DNA from 2 places in the Streptomyces sp. NPDC002754 genome. Region 2 is predicted to be linked to the other one. Evidence: riboswitches for the same ligand, from Rfam matches in the RefSeq annotation. Region 2 holds a riboswitch; the other holds the start of a gene.
What was found. Region 2 has a riboswitch for S-adenosylmethionine ahead of ACWD2L_RS40315 (aminotransferase class V-fold PLP-dependent enzyme). Riboswitches for the same ligand answer to the same signal wherever they lie in the genome.
Positions count from the first base shown of each region.

Region 1: linked by a shared signal. The riboswitch ahead of thrC (threonine synthase) and the one ahead of ACWD2L_RS40315 (aminotransferase class V-fold PLP-dependent enzyme) in region 2 are both predicted to bind S-adenosylmethionine.

Region 1 covers NZ_JBSFVM010000059.1:5,739-13,429, reverse strand. The annotation lists gene groL (chaperonin GroEL) at 1-125, opposite strand, end outside; gene ACWD2L_RS40255 (cold-shock protein) at 434-640, opposite strand; gene ACWD2L_RS40250 (MoaD/ThiS family protein) at 1,072-1,347, opposite strand; gene thrC (threonine synthase) at 1,382-2,686, opposite strand; SAM riboswitch class I at 2,705-2,860, opposite strand; gene ACWD2L_RS40240 (glucosyl-3-phosphoglycerate synthase) at 3,022-3,969, shown strand; gene ACWD2L_RS40235 (DUF7927 domain-containing protein) at 4,008-6,074, shown strand; gene ACWD2L_RS40230 (alpha,alpha-trehalose-phosphate synthase (UDP-forming)) at 6,163-7,554, shown strand; gene otsB (trehalose-phosphatase) at 7,531-7,691, opposite strand, start outside.
Region 2 covers NZ_JBSFVM010000060.1:964-8,654, forward strand. The annotation lists gene ctaE (aa3-type cytochrome oxidase subunit III) at 1-45, shown strand, start outside; gene qcrC (cytochrome bc1 complex diheme cytochrome c subunit) at 127-936, shown strand; gene qcrA (cytochrome bc1 complex Rieske iron-sulfur subunit) at 933-1,988, shown strand; gene qcrB (cytochrome bc1 complex cytochrome b subunit) at 1,985-3,625, shown strand; gene trpD (anthranilate phosphoribosyltransferase) at 3,759-4,823, shown strand; SAM riboswitch class IV at 4,898-5,014, shown strand; gene ACWD2L_RS40315 (aminotransferase class V-fold PLP-dependent enzyme) at 5,194-6,609, shown strand; gene ACWD2L_RS40320 (Lrp/AsnC family transcriptional regulator) at 6,683-6,964, opposite strand; gene ACWD2L_RS40325 (rhomboid family intramembrane serine protease) at 6,961-7,691, opposite strand, start outside.

The sequences.
Region 1 (7,691 bases), on a different contig from region 2:
TTCTTCTCGAGGACGACGTTGCGACCCTTGGGGCCCAGGGTCACCTTGACGGCGTCGGCGAGCTGGTTCATGCCGCGCTCGAGGCCGCGCCGTGCCTCCTCGTCGAACGCGATGATCTTGGCCATGTGAAGTGGTCCTCCCGGACGGGGTGGAAAAGCAAGCAAACGGACCGTGCTGGTGCCCGCGACGGACGGTCTGCAGACCGTGTGGTTCCTTGCACCACCCGGCCCCCGGACCTCACCGACCCGATCCAAGTTCTGTCACTCTCACTCGGAGAGTGCTAAGCCCAATGATTAGCACTCGACCCCCTCGAGTGCAAGGTGCTCTCCTCATCGCGAACAGTCCCACGCAGCACGAAGGGCCCGCCCCCCGGTCACCCGGGAGACGAGCCCTTCATGACGTGCGACGTGCAAGCTTGCAGTCGGACGCGCGTTCAGCCGGCGGCCACGCGGACCATGTCGGCCTGCGGCCCCTTCTGGCCCTGCGAGATCTCGAATTCCACCCGCTGACCCTCTTCGAGGGTGCGGTAGCCGTCCATCTGAATCGCGCTGTAGTGGACGAACACATCCGCACCACCGTCGACCGCGATGAAGCCGTACCCCTTCTCCGCGTTGAACCACTTGACGGTGCCCTGAGCCATGCCTAACTCCCCTATTACTGGCCCTTACGCAGGACCGCACTTCGCGGACCCGGGTCAGACCTCACGCCCCATGGGATATGGGGGTGTGCGCCGGAACGCGTCGACCGCGGCTGAATGTATCTGCCCAACTGCCGTCTGCAACAGGTCAATCGGACGAGAATTCTGGGCACGCCAGATCGGGGGAACCGGGCCAACTCACCGGATCCCAGGGCAAGTCGGGCCGCGCAAATGCCATAAAAGGCCCGAATGGGCCGGTTACTTTGGCTACTTCTTGTCGGGCTCCGGGCGAGAACTCATATGCGCCCGTCATGCACCGTTCATGGAAACGCAGCAGCTTCCCCAACTGTACCGCGCTCAACCATGCAGAATTGCCCCCTCCGCTTCTCTGGCGGAGAGGGCAATTCGGATAACTCTGGGTAGAACGCGAACGATCAGCCGCCGGCGACGGCCGGAATGATCGAGACGCCCGCGCCGTCCGGCGTCGCCGTCTCGAGGCCCTGCTCGAAGCGGACGTCGTCGTCGTTCACGTAGACGTTCACGAAGCGGCGCAGCTTGCCCTGGTCGTCGAGGACGCGGGCGGCGATGCCGGTGTGGTTCTTCTCGAGGTCGGCGATGACGTCGGCGAGGGTGCCGCCCTCTGCGGCGACCTCGGACTTGCCGCCCGTGTAGGTGCGCAGGATGGTGGGGATGCGAACGTTGACGCTCATGGTGGTAACTCCTGTTGCTACAAGTCGGTCGGGCTCAGTGGTCGGCGGCGAGGCCGGCCTCGCGGAACGCGTCGAGGTTCGGCCGGATCGTGGCCGTGGCCTGGGACGAATCGGCGACCGCGGCAAGCGTCTTGAGGCCGTCACCGGTGTTCAGGACCACCGTGGTCAGCGACGGGTCGATCTGGCCCGCCTCGATGAGCTTCTGCGTGACGCCGAGGGTCACACCACCGGCGGTCTCGGCGAAGATGCCCTCCGTGCGCGCGAGCAGCTTGATCGCGTCGACGACCTGCTCGTCGTTCACGTCCTCCACGGCGCCGCCGGTACGGCGCGCGATGTCGAGGACGTAGGGGCCGTCGGCGGGGTTGCCGATGGCGAGGGACTTGGCGATGGTGGTCGGCTTCTGCGGGCGGACCACGTCGTGGCCGCCCTTGTAGGCGACGGAGACCGGGGAGCAGCCCTCGGCCTGGGCGCCGAACAGCTTGTACGGCTTGTCCTCGACGAGGCCGAGCTTGATCAGCTCCTTCAGGCCCTTGTCGATCTTCGTGAACTGCGAGCCGGACGCGATCGGGATGACCAGCTGGTCGGGAAGGACCCAGCCCAGCTGCTCGCAGATCTCGTACGCGAGCGTCTTGGAACCCTCGCCGTAGTACGGGCGCAGGTTGACGTTGACGAAGCCCCAACCCTCGCCCAGCGGGTCGCCGATGAGCTCGGAGCAGAAGCGGTTCACGTCGTCGTAGTTGCCCTCGATGGCGACGAGGTCACCGCCGTAGACGCCGGCCATGACGACCTTGCCCTCTTCCAGGTCGTGCGGGATGAACACGCAGGACCGGAAGCCGGCACGGGCGGCAGCGGCGCCGACGGCGCCGGCCAGGTTGCCGGTGGAGGAGCAGGAGAGCGTGGTGAAGCCGAAGGCGCGGGCGGCCTCGATGGCCTGCGCGACGACGCGGTCCTTGAAGGAGTGCGTCGGGTTGCCGGAGTCGTCCTTGACGAACAACTTGCCCTCGGCGACGCCCAGTTCACGGCCGAGGTTGTCGGCCTTGACGAGCTTGGTCCAGCCGGGGTTGATGTTCGGCTTCTCGGCGACGTCGGCCGGGACGGGCAGCAGCGGGGCGTAGCGCCAGATGTTGGCGGGTCCTGCCTCGATCTGCTTGCGCAGCGTCTCGGGGTCACCGACGGGGAGGTCGTACGCGACTTCGAGCGGGCCGAAACACTCGGCGCAGGCGAAGACGGGGCCGAGCGGGACGACGGCGCCGCACTCGCGGCAGGAGAGGCCGGATGCCGGACCAAGGTCGACGGCGTCGGTGGCGGCGGTTTCGGTGGCGACAGTCTGTACAGCCATGAGAGGCGAGGCCCTTTCTCCTCATCTTTCCCGTGACGCATCTCGCCACGAGACGGATTTGGCACCTTCACTAGCCGGGAGCCTCGCGAGCGCACTGGAGTGTGCGAAACGAGACCGGCTGGAGGGTTGCCGGGGCTTCAACGGGCCGTTTCCCTCTGCCCCTCTGGATGAGCGGTATTCGATTGTGTGGATTCAGTTGTGTACGGCAGGCGACCCCCGGCATGCGATGGTCACCGACCTTGTTCAAGACTGTAACCGAAGGCCCGGACCGCAGAGATAGTCGTCCGAACCGCGAGATGGATCACATGTCGATCCTTAGGGAAGGAACCCAGACCGTGCTGGAAGAGGTCGAGCGCTGGCTGAACAGGCGCTCCTGGTCCGTGGCGGACCATCCGCTGCACCGGTTGGTCGCCGCCAAGCACGCGTCGGGGCAGACGGTGAGTGTCGTACTGCCCGCGCTGAACGAGGAGGAGACGGTCGGCGAGATCGTCTCCGAGATCCGGCGGACGCTGATGACGGACGCGGTGCCGCTCGTCGACGAGCTCGTCGTGATCGACTCCGGCTCCACCGACCGCACCTCCCAGGTCGCGGCGGCGGCCGGGGCGCGCGTCGAGCACCGGGACGCGATCCTGCCGCGGATCCCGGCAAGGCCCGGCAAGGGCGAGGTGCTGTGGCGCTCCCTTTTCGTCACGTCCGGTGACATCGTGTGTTTCGTCGACGCCGACCTGAAGGAGTTCTCCGCGGACTTCGTCTCCGGGATCGTCGGGCCGCTCCTGACCGATCCGGGCGTGCACTTCGTGAAGGCGATGTACGACCGTCCGCTGGCCGGGGCCACCGGGGAGGGCGGCCGGGTGACCGAGCTGATGGCGCGGCCGATACTCAATCTGCACTGGCCCCAACTGGCCGGATTCGTCCAGCCGTTGGGCGGCGAGTACGCGGCCCGGCGCTCGCTCCTCGAGCGGCTCCCGTTCCCCGTCGGATACGGCGTGGAGCTCGGCCTGCTCGTGGACGCGCTGCACACCGTGGGCCTGGACGCGCTGGCCCAGGTCGACGTCGGCGTGCGCAAGCACCGGCACCAGGACGGGCAGGCGCTCGGCCGGATGGCGGCGGCGATCTACCGCACCGCCCAGCTGCGGCTGGCGCGCGGGCACCTCATCAGGCCGGTGCTCACGCAGTTCGAGCGGGGCGAGGACGGCTTCGAGCCGCGCACCCACGAGGTCGACACGGAGGAGCGGCCGCCGATGATCGAAATCGGTGAGTATGCGGAGCGTCGCGCGGCGTAATCGCGGGATGATCATGATTATTGCCTAGATTGCCCCTTATGTGGCTTAAACATCTCAAGGGCATGGCGGCGCTCGCCGCCACAGTAACGGCCGCCGCGACACTCGTCGCCGCGGCCGTCCCCGCGTCCGCCGTCGTCGTCGACCCCTTCGCCAAGCGGTACGAGGAAGCGCTGTACGGCGACTTCATCACCCTCGGCAACACCGTCATGCAGTGCCCGTCCACTCCCGCGGACGACGCGGCGCGGTGTCGAGCCGCACAAGCCGGGACCACGACGGAGAACAACAACCAGTTCGACATGCAGTACACGGACACGGCCGGGTTCGGCACCGGCGTCCTGAACTCCTCGACCGGTGAGGTGACGATCCCGCCGGGCGCCACGGTCGCGTACGCCCGCCTGTTCTGGGGCGGCAACGACGGCACGTACAAACTGGGCCGCAACCAGATCAACCGCTGCGACACCGCGGGCCCCGCCACCTCGCCGACCGACAGCGGCCCGCTGGACACGCGGCCCCGGGTGCGGGTGAACGGCGGGCCCGAGTCCCAGGTGGCCGTGGAGAACGCGGTGCGCACCCCGGCCGAGGTCGGCGGCCCGCACTACTACACGGCCGAGTCCGACGTCACCTCGCTGTTCGCCGGCGTCACCACCGGCTCCCCGGTGCCGGTCGCGGTCGGCGACGTCTGGGCGCCCACCGGCAAGGGCTGCGTCGGCGGCTGGTCGCTGACCGTCGTCTACAAGTACGACGCCCCCAACGCCCAGTACGCGCCCACCCGCCGCAACGTCTACGTGTACGGCGGCCACGTGGTGCAGCAGTCCAAGGACCCCGACACCACGATCTCCATCGACGACTTCTACCGCACGGGCACCCGCGACGTACGCGCCGGCGTCACCGCGTACGAGGGCGACGCGAACGTGACGGGTGACCAGTTCCTGGTGAACGGGCAGCGGATCGCGGACCCCGACGGCGGCGGCACGAACAACTTCTTCGACAGCCACGCCAACGGCGCACTCGACCCGAACGACCACAACAACTTCAGCATCGACGCGAAGGAGGCGATCATCCCGTCGGCCGCGCTGCCGCAGGGTTCGACCTCCGCCGATCTGACGTTCCGCACCAGGGGCGACACCTACGTGCCCTCGGCACTCGCCTTCTCCGTGCCGGTGCCCGACCTGGAGATCAAGAAGAGCGCCACGCCGAAGAAGGTCGCCCCCGGCGGCAAGGTGACGTACACGATCACCGCCAAGAACATCGGCGACCTCGACTACCCGGGCGCCAAGCTCAGCGACGAACTGGACGACGTGCTGGACGACGGCACGTACAACGGGGACGCCAAGGCCGACATCGGCAACGTCACGTACGACGCGCCGAAGCTGAGCTGGCGCGGCGACGTACCGGCCGGCAAGACCGCGACGATCACCTACAGCGTCACGCTGCACGACCCGCTCACCGGCGACGGCAAACTGACCAACGACGTGATGGCGGAGGACACCCCGCGCACCAACTGCGAGGAGGGCACGGAGGATCCGAACTGCGGCTTCTCGCCGGAGATCGAGAAGCCGGAGCCGCCCACCCCGCCGCTGAAGATCGTCACCACCCCGGAGCCCACGACCGCTCCCCCGTGCTCCACGGTCAAGAACACCATCACCATCCGCAACGACAGCGAATACCCGCGCGATAACGCCGCGATCTCCTGGCCCACGAAGGGCGCCGTCGGCACCCCCACCGCCAGCGGCGGCACCATCAGCAAGAAGGGCTCGTCCTTCTACTGGAACGGCACCGTGCCCGCCCACGGCAAGGTGGTCATCAAGGAGAACGTCAAGGCCTCCTGCACTCCGGGGGCGGCCATTGTCATCCCGGTGACCGGTGAGGTGTCCGGCACCAACTGCACCGCCCGCACGCGCGGCGGCGACGACCCGTGCACCGCGGTGATCGGCACCAAGCGCCAGCAGGCGCGGCCCGCTCCGCCGCAGCAGCAGCATCCGCACGGATCGGAGCTGGCCGAGACCGGCGCCGACTCACACACCCTGCTGTACGGCGGGCTCGCCGTCACGCTGTGCGGGCTCGGCGCGCTGATCCTCGCCGCCGTCCGCGGCCGCAAGAACTGACCCGACCGCGGGTTTCGTACACGGCCGGGTCCCCGTCGGGGGCCCGGCCTTACGTTTGAACGTTTCCGGGCCGGGCTAGCGTGCCCCTATGAGTTCCACGACGCATGGTGCTGCTGAGGTTCTCGTCGCGTCCAACCGCGGCCCGGTCTCGTACGAGGTCGACGACGCCGGGGGGATCGCTGCGAAGCGTGGCGGGGGCGGTCTGGTGTCGGCGCTCGGCGTCGTCGAGGACAAGCTGTGGGTGTGCTCGGCGCTGAGCGAGGGCGACCGGGAGGCGGTGCGGCGCGGGGTCGCCGAGCCGGGGGTGCGGATGCTCGACATCGACGCCGACGTGCACACGGACGCGTACAACGGGATCGCGAACTCGGTGCTGTGGTTCGTGCACCACATGCTGTTCCAGACGCCTCTGGAGCCGTCGTTCGGCCCGGAGTTCCGCAGGCGGTGGGCGTCCTACGAGGCGTACAACCAGGCCTTCGCCGAGGCGCTCGCCGAGGAGGCGGCGCCGGGCGCGACGGTGGTCGTGCAGGACTATCACCTGACGCTGGTGCCGGGGATGCTCCGCGAACTCCGCGGCGACCTGCGGATCGGGCACTTCTCGCACACGCCCTGGGCGCCCGTCGACTACTTCCGGATGCTGCCCGACGACATCGCCGAGCAGGTGCTCAGGGGCATGCTCGGGGCCGACCGCTGTGCGTTCCTGACCCGGCGCTGGGCGGACGCCTTCACCGACTGCTGTACGCATCTCGTCGGCGGCACGTCCGGGACCCGGATCGGGGTGCACGGGCTCGGCGCCGACGCGGACTTCCTGCGCGAGCGGGCGCACCGGGACGACGTGGAGGAACGGCTTGCGGCGCTGCGGGCGCAGATCGGCGGGGACGGTTCACGGAAGGTGATCGTCCGGGTCGACCGGACCGAGTTGTCGAAGAACATCGTGCGGGGGCTGTGGGCGTACGAGCTGCTCCTCGAGTCCGCGCCCGAGTGGCGGGAGCGGGTCGTGCACGTCGCGTTCGCGTATCCGTCGCGGCAGGATCTGGCCGTGTACCGCGACTACACGGACGAGGTGGCGCGGGTCGCCGAGTCCATCAACTCCCGCTGGGGCACGGAGAGTTGGACCCCGGTCGTACTCCACGTGAAGGACGACTTCGCGCGCTCGCTCGCGGCGTACCGGCTCGCGGACGTGGCCCTGGTGAACCCCATCAGGGACGGGATGAACCTGGTCGCCAAGGAGGTGCCGGTCGTCTCCGACGACGGGTGCGCGCTGGTGCTGTCGCGGGAGGCGGGGGCGTACGAGGAGCTGGCCGAGGACGCGCTGATCGTCAACCCCTATGACGTGAGCGGGACTTCGCGGGCCCTCGCGGAGGCGCTCGCCATGCCGTGGGACGAGCGGGCGGAGCGCACGAAGCGGCTCGCCGCGGCGGCGACGGCGCTGCCGCCGGGGGCGTGGTTCCTGGAGCAGCTAGAGGCGCTGCGCCAGGGCTGAGAAGAAGGCCGCGAGTTCGGCGGGGCCGTCCACCAACAGGTCGGCCCTGTCGGCGAGTTCGGGCACGACCGTGTCCGCCGCCACCAGGAGGCCCGGGACGCCGTCGGAGCGGAGCTTCTCCACCGCCGCGAAGGCCG
Region 2 (7,691 bases):
GTCGTCTGGATCGGCCTCTTTGCCACGATCTACCTGATCAAGTAGCTCGACGATCACAGCATCGGGCGAAGTACCCGACACATTTCCGCAGCACCGACGCAGAAGATCCTGACACCGGGGTAATCCGTGAAAAAGCTCTCCGCACGACGACGCCATCCGCTGGCGGCGGTCGTCGTCCTACTCCTCGCGCTGGCGGCCACCGGGGGGCTGTACGCCGCGTTCGCGCCGGCGGACAAGGCGCAGGCCGATGAAACCTCCCAGTCCCTCGCCATCGACGAGGGCAAGAAGCTCTTCTCCGTAGGCTGCGCCAGCTGCCACGGAACCGGCGGTCAGGGCACGTCCGACGGGCCGAGCCTCGTGGGCGTCGGCTCCGCCGCCGTCGACTTCCAGGTCGGTACCGGCCGGATGCCGGCCCAGCAGCCTGGCGCGCAGGTCCCGAAGAAGAAGGTCATCTACTCGCAGGCCGAGATCGACCAGCTCGCGGCGTACGTCGCGTCGCTGGGTGCCGGTCCGGTCACGCCGACCGACAAGGACTACAGCGCCAACGGAGCGGACATCGCCAAGGGTGGCGAGCTGTTCCGCACCAACTGCGCCCAGTGCCACAACTTCACCGGTGAGGGTGGCGCACTGACACACGGCAAGTTCGCACCGAGCCTTGAGGGTGTCGCCCCGAAGCACATCTTCGAGGCCATGCAGACGGGCCCGCAGAACATGCCGTCGTTCCCGGACACGACGATGACCAAGCAGAACAAGCAGGACATCATCGCGTACCTCGACGCGGTCAACGGTGACAACTCCGAAAGCCCCGGCGGACTCAAGCTGGGCGGGCTCGGCCCGGTCAGTGAGGGCCTGTTCGCCTGGATCTTCGGGCTTGGCGGTCTGATCGCCGTCGCCATCTGGGTTGCCGCTCGGACCGCAAAGGCCAAGAAGTCATGAGTAGCCAAGACATTCCAGAAGAGAACCTGCCCACTGAGCAGGCAGCCGAGGAGCACGGCTCGGTCGCGGTGAAGGACGAGCCCTTCGCCGACCCGGGTCTGCCGCCCCACGAGCACCGGGTCCAGGACATCGACGAGCGGGCCGCCAAGCGGTCCGAGCGCGTCGTTGCCTTCCTGTTCACGGTGTCGATGCTGGCCACCATCGGCTTCATCGCCTCGTACGTCACCATCGACGTCGATACGAGCGTCTACATCTTCCCGCTGGGTCACATCAGCGCGCTGAACTTCGCGCTGGGTACGACTCTCGGTGTGGCGCTGTTCTGCATCGGCGCGGGCGCGGTCCACTGGGCCCGCACCCTGATGTCCGACGTCGAGGTCGCTTCCGAGCGGCACCCGATCGAGGCCGAGCCCGAGGTTCGGGCGCAGGTCATGTCGGACTTCGCCGACGGTGCCCGCGAGTCGCAGTTCGGCCGGCGCAAGCTGATCCGCAACACCCTGTTCGGCGCGCTGGCACTGGTGCCCCTTTCCGGTGTGGTGCTGCTTCGTGACCTCGGGCCGCTGCCCGAGAAGAAGCTGCGCACCACGTCGTGGAAGAAGGGTCTGACCCTCGTCAACATGAACACGAACGAGCCGCTGCGTCCTTCGGACATCGCGGTCGGCTCGCTCACCTTCGCCAAGCCCGAGGGCCTGGAGGAGCACGACGAGGACTTCCAGACGAACATCGCCAAGGACGCCCTGATGCTCGTCCGGATCCAGCCGGAGAACATCAAGGACAAGCAGGAACTCGAGTGGTCCCACGAGGGCATCGTGGCCTACTCGAAGATCTGCACCCACGTGGGTTGTCCGATCTCGCTGTACGAGCAGCAGACGCACCACGCTCTGTGCCCGTGCCACCAGTCCACCTTCGACCTCTCCGACGGCGCCCGGGTGATCTTCGGTCCTGCCGGTCACGCGCTGCCGCAGCTGCGCATCGGCGTCAACGCCGAGGGTCACCTCGAGGCGAAGAGCGAATTCGCTGAGCCCGTCGGCCCTGCCTTCTGGGAGCGCGGATGAGTACTACGACCACGAACGACGCGCCTGCGCGCGAGAAGGCACCGGCCGGCGAGCGTGTAGCCGACTGGGCCGACGGACGTCTGGGGATCTACTCCCTGGCCAAGTCCAACATGCGCAAGATCTTTCCGGACCACTGGTCCTTCATGCTCGGCGAGATCTGCATGTACAGCTTCATCATCATCATCCTCACGGGTGTGTATCTGACGCTGTTCTTCCACCCGTCGATGAACGAGGTCACCTACGACGGCAGCTACGTCCCGCTCCAGGGGCAGCTGATGTCGGAGGCCTTCAACTCGACGATGCACATCTCCTTCGATGTGCGCGGTGGCCTGCTGATCCGTCAGATCCACCACTGGGCCGCGCTGATCTTCCTCGCGGGCATGTTCGTGCACATGATGCGCGTGTTCTTCACGGGTGCGTTCCGCAAGCCGCGTGAGGTCAACTGGCTGTTCGGCTTCCTGCTGTTCGTCCTGGGCATGTTCACCGGCTTCACCGGTTACTCGCTCCCGGACGACCTGCTCTCCGGCACCGGTGTCCGCTTCATGGAGGGCGCGATCCTGTCCGTGCCGATCGTCGGCACGTACATGTCGTTCTTCCTCTTCGGTGGCGAGTTCCCGGGCGGCGACTTCGTCGCACGGTTCTACTCGATCCACATCCTGCTGTTGCCGGGCATCATGCTCGGCCTGATGGCGGCGCACCTGATCCTGGTCTTCTACCACAAGCACACGCAGTTCGCGGGTGCCGGAAAGACCAACAAGAACGTCGTCGGCATGCCGCTGCTCCCGGTCTACATGGCCAAGGCGGGTGGCTTCTTCTTCCTGGTCTTCGGCGTCATCGCGGTGATCGCCGCGATCGCGACGATCAACCCGATCTGGGCCATCGGTCCGTACCGGCCGGACCAGGTGTCCACCGGTGCCCAGCCCGACTGGTACATGGGCTTCTCCGAGGGCCTGATCCGTGTGATGCCTGGCTGGGAGATCGACTTCTGGGGTCATACGCTCGTCCTGGGCGTGGCCATCCCACTGGTGGTCGTCTTCCCGCTGGTCCTGGTCGCGATCGCGGTCTACCCGTTCATCGAGTCCTGGGTCACCGGCGACAAGCGCGAGCACCACATCCTGGACCGCCCGCGCAACGCTCCGACGCGTACGGCCTTCGGCGTCGCGTGGATCACCTGGTACATGGTGCTGCTCATCGGTGGTGGAAACGACCTCTGGGCCACGCACTTCCACCTGTCGATCAACGCCATCACCTGGTTCGTCCGGATCGCGTTCTTCGTCGGACCGGTCATCGCCTTCATCATCACCAAGCGCATCTGTCTCGGCCTCCAGCGCCGCGACAAGGACAAGGTGCTGCACGGACGCGAGTCCGGCATCATCAAGCGCCTGCCGCACGGTGAGTTCGTCGAGGTGCACGAGCCGCTCGACCAGGAGGCGCTGCACACGCTCACGGCGCACGAGCAGTACCAGCCGGCCGAGATCGGCCCGACGGTCGACGAGAACGGTGTCGAGCGCAAGGTCTCGCGGCTGCAGAAGCTGCGCGGCAAGCTCTCGCGCGGTTACTACGGGGAGAACAACCAGATCCCGAAGCCGACCGCCGAGGAGTACAAGGAGATCACCAGCGGCCACGGCCATCACTGATCTCTGATTCGTCGCTGCAAGCCACCGCGAGAGCCCTCGTCCAGTGCCTGGACGGGGGCTCTTCGCGGTCCCGGGACCTGGATAGGGTGGGACCGCAGCACCTTTCAACCCACAGATGCACACAGGAGCGGCCATGAGCGCTTTGAACCCCGCTGGAGGCAACACCTCGGCGGACCGTTCCTGGCCCGCCGTCCTGAACGGCCTGCTGGAGGGCCGCGACCAGAGCGCCGACGACACCGCCTGGGCGATGGACCGGATCATGCGGGGCGAGGCCACCGACGCGCAGATCGCCGGGTTCGCGGTGGCGCTGCGCGCCAAGGGCGAGACCGTGCAGGAGATCTCCGGTCTCGTACGCGGCATGTACGAGCACGCCAACGTGATCGACGTGCCCGGCGAGACCGTCGACATCGTCGGCACCGGCGGGGACGGCGCGAAGACGGTCAACATCTCCACCATGGCGGCGATCGTCATCGCGGGCGCCGGCGCCAAGGTCGTCAAGCACGGCAACCGTGCCGCCTCCTCGGCCTCCGGCTCCTCCGACGTACTGGAGAAGCTGGGCGTCAATCTCGACCTGGCGCCGAAGCGGGTGCCCGAGGTCGCGGAGGAAGCCGGCATCACGTTCTGCTTCGCCATAAAGTTCCACCCCGCGCTGCGCTACGCGGGCGCCGCGCGCGGCCAGCTCGGCATCCGCACGGTCTTCAACCTGCTGGGCCCGCTGACCAACCCGGCCAAGGTGAAGGCGCAGGCCGTCGGCGTCGCCGATGCCCGGATGGCGCCGATCGTGGCCGGGGTCTTCGCCGAGCGCGGCAACTCGTCCCTGGTGTTCCGCGGCGACGACGGGCTCGACGAGCTGACCACCACCGGGACCTCGCGCGTGTGGATGGTCCGGGACGGCGCCGTGCGCGAGGAGTCCTTCGACCCGCGCGACGTCGGCATCGACACCGTGCCCATCGAGGCGCTGCGCGGCGGCGACCCCTCGTACAACGCGGAGGTCGCCCGGCGCCTCCTCGACGGCGAGCGGGGGCCCGTGCGCGACGCGGTGCTGCTGAACGCGGCGGCGGCCCTGGTGGCCGTGCGGCCCGGCGGGGGCACGCTCGTCGAGCAGATCCGGGCCGGCATGGACCGGGCCGCCGAATCGATCGACTCCGGCGCGGCGAAGTCCGCCCTGGAGCGGTGGGTGGCGGCCAGCAACAGGTGAGTGTGGCGCCCACCGCGGTCCGGCATCCGGACTGCGGTGGGCACCGGCAGGATCGTGTGGCAAGATGCTGCGCAGGTCATGAGTGACAGCGATTAAGCCCCGGCTCGCTGTCCGGCAACCCTCCGTCCGTGGCGGGGTGCCCCGGGTGAAGACCAGGCCGTGGACAGCAAGGTCCATGGCAAGCGCGGACCCCTGCGAACAACCCTGGGGTCCTGGTCCTCAAGGGAGCAGTCTCGTGAGCAAGCGAATGCGATAGGGCGTTCCGGCCCCGCCTCCGCCCACCCGTTTCACTCTTCTTTCCCTGCGGTCGAGCTCTGTCGTACAGCGCTCCCGCATGGTCAATTCGCTGATCGCGCCAGGGAGTTCACCCATGTCTGTTTCCGTCGACGCCGCCGCCTGCACCGAGACCCCTGCCGAGACCGCGGCCCCGCTCGCGGTCCTCGGCCGGGACGTCACCGTGCCGCTCGTCACCGGTGGCGAAGTCACGTACGCCGCACTCGACTACGCGGCCAGCGCGCCCGCCCTGCAGCGGGTGTGGGACGACGTCGCCGCCTACGCGCCGTACTACGGGAGCGTGCACCGCGGCGCCGGGTACCTGTCGCAGCTGTCCACCGACCTGTTCGAGAACTCCCGGGTCGCCGTCGCCGAGTTCCTCGGCTGCCGCGAGGACGACCAGGTCGTCTTCACCCGCTCGACCACCGACTCGCTGAACCTGCTCGCCGCCGCGCTGCCCGCCGACTGTGAGGTGTTCGTCTTCGAGACCGAGCACCACGCCTCGCTGCTGCCGTGGCGCGACGCGCGGGTCACGTACCTCAACGCCCCTCGTACGCCCGGCGAGGCCGTCGCCACTCTGGAGCGGGCCCTCGCCGACCGTGATCCTTCCCCAAGCTCTCAACTTCGTTCGAGCAGGGGAGGCCCCATTGGTTCGGCGCTCGTCTGCGTCACCGGTGCCTCGAACGTCACCGGTGAGCTCTGGCCGGTGCGCGAGCTCGCGGCGGCGGCTCACGCGCACGGTGCCCGCATCGTGCTCGACGCCGCGCAGCTCGCGCCCCACCACCCCGTATCCGTACGGGAGTTGGATGTCGACTGGGTCGCCTTCTCCGGGCACAAGCTGTACGCGCCCTTCGGTTCGGGCGTGCTCGCGGGCCGCTCCGACTGGCTGACGGAGGCCGAGCCGTACCTCGCGGGCGGTGGCGCGTCCAAGAAGGTCGCGCGGCGCGCCGACGGCGGCGTGGACGTCGAGTGGCACGCCACCGCCGCCCGTCACGAGGCCGGTTCGCCGAACGTCATCGGCGTGTACTCCATCGCCTCCGCCTGCAAGGCGCTGACCGAGGCCGGGTTCGACAACCTCGTCGCCCGCGAGCAGTACCTGATCCGCAAGGTCCAGGAGGGGCTCGCGGCCGTGCCCGAGGTGAAGGTGCTGTCCCTGTTCGGGGACGACGCGCCGCGCGTGGGCGTCCTCTCGTTCGTCGTGGACGGCTGGAACTCCTCGCACTTCGCCGCCGCGCTCTCCGCCGAGTACGGGATCGGTGTGCGCGACGGCCTGTTCTGCGCCCACCCGCTGGTGCGCACGCTGCTCGGCTCCGACCCGCAGCAGCAGGGCGAGTGCGGCGCCCCGGAGGCCGCGCCGGGCGAGAAGTCCCTCAACGCCATCCGCGTCAGCTTCGGCGCCGGGACGCCCGACGAGCACGTGGAGCGCTTCGTGACCGCCGTGACGGAGCTCGTGCGGGACGGCGCGAAGTGGAACTACCGCACTGAGGACGGGCGTTGCGTCCCGGCGGTCTGACCCGCCGTACGGCACTGACGACATGAGAAAGGCCGCCCCTCGGGGCGGCCTTCGTCGTGCGTGCTGTGTGCGCTCAGGAGTCCAGGCCGATGGCGAACGCCGCCTCCAGGTCGTGCTGCGAGTACGTACGGAACGCGACGTGCGTGTCCGTGCCCTCGACGCCCTGGATCTTGCTGATCTTCCCGGGGATGACATCCGCCAGGTCGTCGTGCCGGGCGACGCGGACCATGGCGATCAGGTCGTAGGTGCCGGTCACGGAGAAGACCTCGCTGACACTGTCCAGGGCCGCGATCGACTCGGCGATCTCGGGGATCCGGTCCACGCTGGTCTTGATGAGCACGATCGCGGTGATCACGGCTGGCTGTCTCCCTCGGTGGCCGTGGCATGGGTCGGCTCAACTGTAGCCCGCCCCCGATACCGCACCCACGCCCACAGGAACCCGACGGAGAACCCGACCAGGTGCGCCAGATACGCCACTCCCGGCCCCTGGCTGACCTGCCCCGCTGCCACCCACTGCAGTGCCACCCAGAACGGCAGCACCACCCATGCAGGGAACCGCAGCGGCAGGAAGAGGAGAAAGGGGAAGAGGCTCGTCACGCGGGCCCCGGGGAACAGGTAGAGGAACGCGCCGAGGACCGCCGAGATCGCCCCCGACGCGCCGACCAGGCTCTGGTCGGAATCGGCGTGCGCGACCGTGTACCCGAGCAGCGCCAGATAGCCGCTGACCCCGTAGAACAGGGCGTACGAGAGGCGGCCCATGCGTTCCTCGACCATGGCCCCGAACACGTAGAGGAAGAGCATGTTGCCCAGCAGGTGCAGCCAGCTGCCGTGCACGAACAGGGCCGTGAGAGGGGTGAGCAGGGCCCGCGCCGAACCGTCGAACAGCTCGCCGGGGACCACGCCCCAGCGCTCGAAGTAGGCACTCTGCGCGGCGAGCAGCTGGTCGCCGGTGCCGTAGCCGGGGTTCAGGCCCGAGGCGGGGGACAGCACGAAGACCACACAGCAGACCGCGATGATGCTGTACGTGACCGGAGCCGGGTGACCTCTGAGGAATGCGGTCAGCCTGTCGATCGCGGAGCGCC